Regions from separate parts of the Clostridium mucosae genome, predicted to be linked through region 1. Evidence: predicted binding sites of a transcription regulator. Region 1 holds the regulator's gene; the other holds the start of a gene.
The links. Region 1 encodes HrcA, which represses chaperone genes, less so after heat shock. Its sites were predicted from a motif close to TGTTAGCACTCNNNNNNNNNGAGTGCTAACA; they were not measured.
Positions count from the first base shown of each region.

Region 1 (5,458 bases):
TAATATATTCAACAAAAGAGTTATTGATATATAAAGTAAAATAAAAATTTAATATTTAACTAAAGTATAAGTAGTCATTAAAATTTAGCTGTTTAACAAATATATTAGTAATTAAAGTTAATAAAGGAAAATATACTTAAATTGTATAAAATATTTAAGTGGGGTGTATATTATGTTAGAGGCAAAATTGAGAGACGTGAATAAGAAGGGAAAGGTATTAAGAAATTTAGGTTTAGTAACTGGAACTATTAAAAGAAAAAATGGAGAAATATCATTAATATCAATGGTTGGTTATAAATTAGAAACATATATTTCAAGAAATGGATTAAAAACAAGAATGAAAATAAATTTTGAAGGCGATATAATTGACACAATTATTGAAAGAGCTCAGAAGGATGTAGTGTTACACAATATTATTAATATAGATCTTATAGAAGTATAAAAATAGGAGAATAAATTATATTATATAATTTATTCTCCTATTTTTATCTTTTCATTTTAATGCATTTCTGTATAATAGCAATAAAGAGAAATTTAAATGATAGAAAGAGTGATTATAGAAATGAAAAATTTAAAAGAAGTAGCACTTTATATACATATACCATTTTGCAAGCAAAAATGTTTTTATTGTGATTTCCCATCTTATGCCTCATTAGATCATCTTAAAGATGATTATGTGGATGCGTTATGTAAGGAGATAGACGAAAAAGTAATAGATTATAAAATTAAAAGCATATTTATAGGTGGAGGAACTCCATCATATTTAGAGACTAATCAAATATATAAATTATTGAAAACTATAAGTAAACTTAATTTAACAGAAAATATGGAATTTACAATGGAATGTAATCCTGGAGCCTTGGAAAAAGAGAAATTAGAAACTATGCTAAGAGGTGGAGTAAATAGAATAAGCATGGGACTTCAAGCAGTACAAAATTCACTTTTAAAAGATATAGGAAGAATACATAGTTTTAAGCAATTTGAAGAAAATTTCAATTTAGCTAGGGAGGTTGGATTTAAAAATATAAATGTTGATTTGATGTTTGGATTACCAAATCAAAAAGTAGATGAATGGAAAGAATCTTTAGAAGTAATTGCAAAGTTAAATCCAGAGCATATTTCTGCTTATAGCCTAATAATAGAGGAAGGAACAGCATTTTATAAATTATGGGAAAGAAATAAACTAATATTACCGTCAGAAGATGAAGAAAGAGAGATGTATTCAATTACTAAGGAAATACTTAAGGAGCATGGATACGAGCAGTATGAAATATCTAATTATGCGAAATCAGGATATGAATGCTATCATAATAAGGTTTATTGGCAATGTGATGACTATTTAGGAGTTGGATCTGCTTCAAGTTCGTTTATTGATGGTAAAAGAATAAAAAATATAGAAAATGTGAAACTCTATATAGAAAAAATTAATAATAATGAAAGTATTATAGAAGAAATAATTAAAAACTCTAAAGAAGATAATATAGAAGAGTTTATATTTATGGGACTTAGAATGAATAAGGGGATAAGCCTTAATGAATTCAAAAAAAGATTTGGAATAGATATAAATAGTATATATAAAGATATTATAGAGAAAAATATAAATAAAAAATTACTCGTATTAGAAAAGGATAATTTAAGGTTAACTGACAAGGGAATTGAGTTATCTAATTTAGTTATGAGTGACTTCATACTGTAAAATGTGGTACGTAGAAAACGAGAGCGTGTTTTAGAAAACGAAAGAAAAATAAAAATAAATTAATAAAATTAAATGAGATTATTTAATTTATCAGTTATTCCAATTGACAAAAAAGGTAATAAGGAATATATTGATATTGTAGTCATTAGCACTCGACGATAATGAGTGCTAACAGATAGAGGTGATGTAATGGCTATTGATGAAAGAAAAATAAAAATACTTCAGGCTATCATTAATGACTATATCATGACAGGGGAACCAGTAGGTTCAAGAACAATAGCTAAGAAATATGATTTAGGAGTTGGATCAGCAACAATAAGAAATGAAATGGCTGATCTAGAGGAAATGGGTTATCTAGAACAACCACATACATCCGCAGGTAGAATACCTTCTAATAAAGGATATAGGCTATATGTAGATAAGTTAATGGAAACTGGAAGATTAACTCGAGAAGAGGAACTCAAAATAAGGGAGTACATTATAAATTCAGCAATGTATGAGGTTGATAAGATAGTAAAGCAAGCTTGTTCATTGTTATCAGAGCTTACTAATTTAACGACTGTAGTACAGACTCCATCTGTGAGAAGTAGCTATATAAGATCTATTCAATTGCTCGCTATTGATAGTCATAATTTGGTTTCAGTAATAGTAGCAGATAGTGGAATTATTAAGAATCATAGAATAAGAGTAAACAATATGCCAAAGCCTGAAACTATTCAAATGATAAATGAAGTCTTAAATATGAGGCTAAGAAATTTAACCATTGAAGAAATTAACTTGGAAGTAATTAATAAGCTCAAAGTAGAATTAAATGGCTATGATGAACTATTTAATGGAATATTACCAGCTCTATATGAAACATTAAAAGAAGCTAACAATACAGAAGTGTTTGTTGAAGGTGCTACAAATATTTTTAATTATCCTGAGTATAATAATATCGAAAAGGCTAAGGAAATTCTTTCTTTAATTAATGATAAGGACAATTTGATAGATTTGATAGAACCTAGTAGTGATATAACCATAAAAATAGGCGATGAAAATTATTTTCCAGAGGCTAAGGAGTGCTCAATTATATCGGCGGAATATTCATTAGATGGAAGACCGATTGGTAAGATTGGATTAATTGGACCAAAGAGGATAAATTACTCTAAGGTTATAGCTATTATGGGGCAAGTTATGAAGGAGTTAAATAAGAGCTTAAGAAATCAAATTATAGAATAAAAGAGATGAGGTGTTGTTGTGGAAGATAACAAAGAAGTAATAGAAGACTTAGAAGAAACAATTGAAGCAGAAAATGTTGAAGATATAAATTCTACTACAGAAGAAGTAGAACAAGAAACAGATCAATCTTCAGATGATATAGTTGAAGAAAATAATGATAAGGAAAATAATCTAGATATTATGAGAAAATTAAAAGATGAAAATAAGAAGCTAAATAATGAAGTTGAAGCTTTGAAAGAAAGATTACTTAGAATATCAGCAGAATATGACAATTACAGAAAAAGAACAACTAAAGAAAAAGAAGGCATTTATACAGATGCATGTACAGATGTATTAAAAGAAATGATACCAGTACTAGATACATTAGAAAGAGCAATAGCTGTTGAAGGAAGTGTGGAAGACTTTAAAAAAGGAATAGACATGACTATAAAAGGATTTAAAGGCTCTTTTGAAAAATTAGGAGTTGAAGAAATAGATGCAACTGGTGAATTCGATCCAAATCTTCATCAAGCAGTCATGCACGTTCAAGATGAATCACTTGGTACTAACTCAGTAGTTGAAGTATTCCAAAAGGGATATAAAAGAGGCGAAAAGATAATTAGACATACAATGGTAAAAGTAGCTAATTAATTATTGATATTAACTAAACTTATATTAAAAAGATAGTTTTTAGGAGGAAATATATTATGGGAAAAATAATAGGAATTGATTTAGGAACAACTAACTCATGTGTAGCTGTTATGGAAGGTGGAGAACCAGTAGTAATCAGCAATTCAGAAGGTGCAAGAACTACTCCTTCAGTAGTTTCATTCCAAGCAAATGGAGAAAGATTAGTAGGGCAAGTAGCTAAAAGACAAGCGATTACAAACCCAGATAAAACAATAATATCAATAAAGAGACATATGGGTACAAATTATAAAGTTAATATAGATGGTAAAGATCATTCACCACAAGAAATATCAGCAATGGTACTTCAAAAAATAAAGGCTGATGCAGAAGCTTATTTAGGTGAATCAGTAACTCAAGCAGTTATAACAGTTCCTGCATATTTTAATGATTCAGAAAGACAAGCGACTAAAGATGCTGGTAAAATAGCTGGATTAGAAGTATTAAGAATAATAAATGAACCTACAGCTGCAGCTTTAGCTTATGGTTTAGATAAAATGGATACAAACCAAAAAATCTTTGTTTATGACTTAGGTGGTGGTACATTCGACGTATCTATCCTAGAACTTGGTGATGGAGTATTCGAAGTTTTATCAACAAATGGAGATACTAAATTAGGTGGAGATGACTTTGACCAAAGAATAATGGATCATATAGCTGAAACATTTAAAGCTGAAAATGGAATAGATTTAAGAAATGATAAAATGGCACTTCAAAGATTAAAAGAAGCTGCTGAAAAAGCTAAGATTGAATTATCATCATCAATGCAAACAAACATTAACTTACCATTTATAACAGCTGATGCAACAGGTCCAAAGCATATTGATATGAACTTAACTAGAGCTAAATTCAATGAAATTACACATGATTTAGTTCAAAGATCAATAGAACCAATGAAGAAAGCTTTATCAGATGCTAACCTTTCATTAAGCGACATCAATAAAGTAATATTAGTTGGTGGATCAACAAGAATTCCAGCTGTTGTAGAAGCAGTTAAAAACTTTACAGGAAAAGAACCTTCAAAGGGAGTAAACCCAGATGAATGTGTTGCAGTTGGAGCAGCTATTCAAGCAGGTGTATTAACTGGAGAAGTTAAAGATGTATTATTACTAGATGTTACTCCATTAACATTAGGAATTGAAACATTAGGCGGAGTTGCTACACCACTTATTGAAAGAAATACTACAATTCCAGCTAAGAAGAGTCAAACATTCTCAACTGCAGCAGATGGTCAAACATCAGTTGAAATTCACGTGGTTCAAGGTGAAAGACAAATGGCAGCTGACAATAAGACTTTAGGTAGATTTACATTATCAGGTATTGCACCAGCTCCAAGAGGAATTCCTCAAATTGAAGTTACATTTGATATAGATGCAAATGGATTAGTTAAAGTATCAGCAGTTGATAAGGCAACTAATAAAGAAGCTAATATAACTATTACAGCTTCAACTAACTTAAGCGAATCTGAAGTAGAAGCAGCAGTAAAAGAAGCAGAAAGATTTGCTGAAGAAGATAAGAAGAGAAAAGAAAAAATAGAAGTCAAGAATAATGCAGATCAAGTTGCATATCAAACAACTAAAACTTTAGAAGAACTTGGTGATAAGGTAACAGCTGACGATAAAGCTAAGATCGAAGCTAAACTTGATGAATTAAATAAAGTTAAAGATGGCGAAGATTTAGAAGCTATCAAGAAAGCAATGGATGAATTAAATCAAGAATTCTATGCAATATCATCTAAGATATATGCTGATGCTAATGCAAATGGTGCAGCAGGAGCAGGATTTGATCCAAACAACATGGGAGGAGCAGGTGCAAGCCAAACTCCACACGATGATAATGTTGTAGATGCAGATTTTGAAGTTAAAGAAGATAAAT
Region 1 is NZ_JANKAF010000015.1:8,115-13,572, reverse strand. It holds gene NSA50_RS14725 (hypothetical protein) at 173-442, shown strand; gene hemW (radical SAM family heme chaperone HemW) at 539-1,696, shown strand; gene hrcA (heat-inducible transcriptional repressor HrcA) at 1,886-2,917, shown strand; gene grpE (nucleotide exchange factor GrpE) at 2,936-3,547, shown strand; gene dnaK (molecular chaperone DnaK) at 3,604-5,458, shown strand, end outside.

Region 2 (5,458 bases), on a different contig from region 1:
GAATTATACTATTGAATTATATTATACTTATAAGTTATATAATGAGTTTTAAAACCCTCATGTTATTCAAATATTATCCATTAATTGTATTTTTTAGTCAATATTAAATTTTTATTTCGGTTATAAAACAAAAAAATCGGATAAAAGTACTATTTTATACTTAATATCCGATATCTTTATATTTAATATAAGCTAAATTCCCCTAATTCTCTTTTATTACCCTTAAAAATTGTCCATCTTTATTGATTTCAAAGTCTAATTCATTATTTATAATTTGATTTGCTTCTTCTATAGTTAAATCTTTTATTTTATTTAAATCTTCTGGATTATTTATGTATTTATTTATTGAATCTAGCTTTTCCTTATTATTTGCTTCTATAGTTTTTATAGAGTCTGTATTAGAAAATTCAACTTTATCACTTATTTCAGTTGTTTCTACTGCTAGAACAAATTCCCTCATAATAGATTTTACTTCAGCCTTTTTTGAGTCAATAGAATACTTTTTAAAACTAGGTACTAATATAGCTACTAATATTCCTATTATTACTACTACTGCAATTAAATCAAATATAGTAAACTTACCCTTTCTTTTTCTATTCATATTACCTTCCATATTGTACCTCCAAAGTTTTTTCTTTATTCCTCTTTTTGTTTATTATACATTATAAATTATAATATCTTAATGCACTTAAAATCAATATAAAGGTTATATTTATTATATATCAAATATATTTTGAATTAACTTTAAAATCTTGAACTTTAAAATCTTGAACTTTGTACTATTTTAAACATAAAAAAAGGAACTTAGAATCCCTAAGTTCCTAAATTTAAAATTTATTAGTACATTCCGTCCATTCCCATTCCTGGTGCTCCTGGCATTGGAGCTTCTTTTTGAGGAATTTCAACAACAGCAGCTTCTGTTGTTAAGAATGTTGATGCTACTGACGCAGCATTTTGAAGTGCTGATCTTGTAACCTTAGTTGGATCTACTATACCAGCTTTAATCATGTTTACATATTCTCCATTTAATGCATCATAACCCATTCCAGCTTCACAGTTTTTAACATGTTCTATAATAACTGAACCTTCAACACCTGCATTAGTTGCAATTTGTCTCATTGGTTCTTCTAATGATCTTGTTATTATATTAATACCAACTTGTGTATCTGGAACATTTGAAGTTACCTTAGCTACTTCATTAATTATATTTGCATAAGCAGCACCACCACCTGGTACTATACCTTCTTCAACAGCTGCTTTTGTTGCTGCTAAAGCATCTTCTATTCTTAATTTCTTTTCTTTTAATTCTGTTTCTGTTGCTGCACCAACTTTAATTACTGCAACTCCACCAGCTAGCTTAGCTAATCTTTCAGTTAATTTTTCTTTATCAAATTCTGAAGAAGTTTCTTCGATTTGAGCTTTTATTTGTGATACTCTTTCTTTAATAGCTTCACTATTTCCTCTTCCATTAACTATTGTAGTATTTTCTTTTGTAACTTTGATGCTTTCACATTGTCCAAGCATATCTAAAGTCACTTCTTTTATGTCTATTCCAAGCTCTTCTGATATAACTGTTCCACCTGTTAATATAGCTATATCTTGAAGCATTTCTTTTCTTCTATCTCCAAAGCCTGGAGCTTTTACAGCTACACATGTGAAAGTTCCTCTTAATTTATTAACTACTAATGTAGTCATTGCATCGCCTTCAACATCTTCAGCTATTATAAGTAATTTCTTTCCTTGTTGAACTATTTGTTCAAGTATTGGAAGTAACTCTTGAATATTTGAAATCTTTTTATCAGCAATTAATATTAATGGGTTGTCTAAAACTGCTTCCATTTTTTCTGTATCAGTTACCATGTATGCTGATACATATCCTCTATCAAATTGCATTCCTTCAACAACGTCTAATTCAGTTCCCATTGATTTTGATTCTTCAACAGTAATAACGCCTTCATTTCCTACCTTTTCCATAGCATCAGAAATTAGCTTACCTACTTCTTCATCAGCTGCTGAAATAGCTGCAACTCTAGCTATATCTTCTTTACCGTTAACAGGCTTAGAAATCTTCTTTATTTCTTCAACAGCCTTATCTACAGCCATTTTAATACCATTTCTAATTAGTATTGGGTTTGATCCAGCAGTAACATTCTTTAAGCCTTCTCTTATAATTGCTTGTGCTAAAAGAGTTGCTGTAGTAGTACCATCCCCTGCAACATCATTAGTCTTAGTTGCAACTTCTTTAACTAATTGTGCTCCCATATTTTCATATGGATCTTCTAATTCAATTTCTCTTGCTATAGAAACACCATCATTAGTTATAAGTGGTGCTCCAAACTTTTTATCTAAAACTACATTTCTTCCTTTTGGTCCTAATGTAACCTTAACTGTATCTGCTAACGTATCAACACCAACTTGCATTGCTCTTCTTGCGTCTTCACTAAACTTAATCATTTTTGCCATTATTCTTTCCTCCCTTATTCAACTATTGCTAAAATATCATCTTGTTTTAAAATAGTATATTCTTCACCCTCAACCTTAACTTCTGTACCTGCATATTTTGAATAAAGTACTTTATCTCCAACTTTAACTTCCATTGCTATTCTATTTCCATCAACTATAGCTCCTGGTCCAACAGCTACAACTTCTGCCTCTTGTGGTCTTTCCTTTGCTGTCCCTGTTAAAACTATTCCACTTTTAGTTGTTTCTTCTGCTTCTAACTTCTTTATTACTACCCTATCTGCTAGTGGCTTAATGTTCATAAAAAAATCCCTCCTATTTATATCTATAAATTTAATTACCCTTTTATATTAGCACTCACCATAGATAAGTGCTAACAAATTTATGATAATCTTTTAGTTTGTATTTTTCAAATGTTACCTAATATATTATTACCCTATATATTATAAATATTACCACTTCTCATTAATTATTTTCCATTTTCTCAAGCTTTTATTTATTTTCTTCATTTTATACATGTATTTATTTAAATTATTTTTTCATTTAATTCAAATTCTTTTTCTTTGACACAGAATCCTAAAAATATCCAAAATATTGGTGCTACCATTATTACACTAATATTAAAAAATGATTGTACTAAATACCCTATTAGCGTTAGTAAGAGTAACTTAGATAAATCATTTCTAATACTTTTAATCAGATTATATATTATTACTCCAATTAATAATAGGTAAGCTATTAAATTAAATATCCCATTACTAACTGCATATTCTAAAAATTCATTATGTGATTTATCTATATAAGCACCATGCTTATTTATATACTCTCTATGACTTTCACTATACTGTGAATCCAATCTATATTTTAATGTATCAGGCCCCCACCCTATAAACGGATGATCTTTAAATGCATTCCATGATATGTTTAATATTTCAATTCTACCACTATCCTCAACTTTTGTTATACCAGTTTCATCAATTACAATGCTGTTAGTTGCACGCCCAATAATCTTACAATTAGTAGATAAATTTAATAATAAAAAAATACTTAAAAATGATATAAATACAACCACTGATTTTTTTATTCTCTTTTTATCTTTTATTATAAAAATTAATCCAATAAGTGAATAAACTAAAAAAGCTAGCCACCCACTACGAGTTAATGTAGTGATTAATGACCCAAATAATATAATTGAATATATTAAATATCTTTTTCCTTCATAAAAAATATAAATTGCCATACTTATAAATAAAAATATACATAAATATGATGAAAAAAAGTTTCTATTTCCTATCATTCCAATAGAATCACTTACTGATATAAATCCAAACATCCAAAACTGTACAGGATCTATGTTATAAAATTGAAGTATCCCATATATACCCATGACACATGAAGAAATTAATACTAGATTTATAAGTTTTTCATTTATAACAAAATATTTAGAAGATAGTATAAAAAGTAGAATATAAATGCAATACATTACGAAGCCTTCATTCCGTTGAATATTGCCAATAAAAGCTACATATTTCTGTGGTGATAATATACTTGGAATTAACATAGTTAACATAAACACTAATGCTATCTTATGCTCAATATTAAATTCTGTTACCTTTAATCCAATTAATGCAATAATAGAAATTACACCAACTACGTAAAGAAATATCATCTTACCAATTACATATCTAGGTGATGATACATTTACAACTATGAATGGCATTATAACTATCACAGAATATAAGATTATGTTCACTAAAATTTTAAAATCAATTTCTTTTGTAAGAGCTCCCCTTACTTTTTTATTTATACTTTCCATCCTAACACCCACTGGTAGAGATTGCGAAAATAAAGCCTACGATAACTTATATTTTCCCACTTCAAACCATTAAACTAAGAATTATCCTCATTAATGATATGTATTAAATTGGAGATTTTATTATAATGAGAAACTACAATTCTTATTTAAGATATCTAAGATGGCGTTAAGAATTTTTATTGTCTGAGCGCAGCGAGTTATAAAAATTTAGTCATCTTAGATATCTTAAATTTAGAATTGTATTCGAAATTATATAAAAATCGGAAAGTTAATACATATCATTAGGTTTAATTCTCAATTTATAACTATCTTTCTAAGTTTACATTCTTATATTCATCAAGGGTTTCATTATCTATTACAGCTTTCTTTGTAGCTTGAGCATTTATCTTATTGAAAACACCTTTAGCCTTAAATGGTGTCACTAGGGCTCCTGCCCCATTTATACAACCACCTTCACACATCATACCTTCAATAAAGTTCCCTTGTAATTTACCTATTTTTGCCATAGTCATTGTTTTCTTTATTTCTATTCCTCCAGATACTTTTACTGGATTAAAGTTTACTTCTAACCCTTGGCTTCTTATATAATTTTCTATAGCTGCAGTTAATCCTCCATGTGCTCCGAATCCTCTTCCATATATAGAAGCATCATCAACTACATCTTCATCACAACTATCTATATCTACTTCAAAAGCACTAAATAATGCTAGTAATTCTTCAAACGTTAAAACATAATCTACTGCATCCCTTACAGATTCTCTAACAGCTTCACTCTTTTTAGCAGTACATGGTCCAATAAATACAACTTTTGCATCTGGATCATTATGCTTTATAAATCTTGCTGTTGCTATCATTGGAGAAACTGTACCTGATACTTTTTCTACTTCTGATGGGAACATCTTCTCTACATAACTTAAGAAACCAGGGCAACAAGAATTTGTCATATAATTTTGTCCATTTTCTAATCTTTCTAAAAATTCTCCGCTTTCATGAACAGTCACAGCATCTGCTCCACAGGCTGCTTCAATCATATCTACAAAACCTAATTTCTTAATTGCATTTTTTATTTTTCCATATGGCGTTTTTGCTCCAAATTGACCAGTTATAGCAGGTGCTACTACAGCATACATCTTTCTTCCTCTTGCAAGCCTCTTTGCTATAGGAACTATTAAGCTCTTATCA
Region 2 is NZ_JANKAF010000003.1:155,742-161,199, reverse strand. It holds gene NSA50_RS05685 (type IV pilin protein) at 203-613, opposite strand; gene groL (chaperonin GroEL) at 838-2,463, opposite strand; gene groES (co-chaperone GroES) at 2,478-2,762, opposite strand; gene NSA50_RS05670 (O-antigen ligase family protein) at 2,987-4,276, opposite strand; gene NSA50_RS05665 (4Fe-4S dicluster domain-containing protein) at 4,582-5,458, opposite strand, start outside.
Region 2: a site for HrcA is predicted at 2,809-2,839, ahead of groES (co-chaperone GroES). Genes of this name have one in related genera too.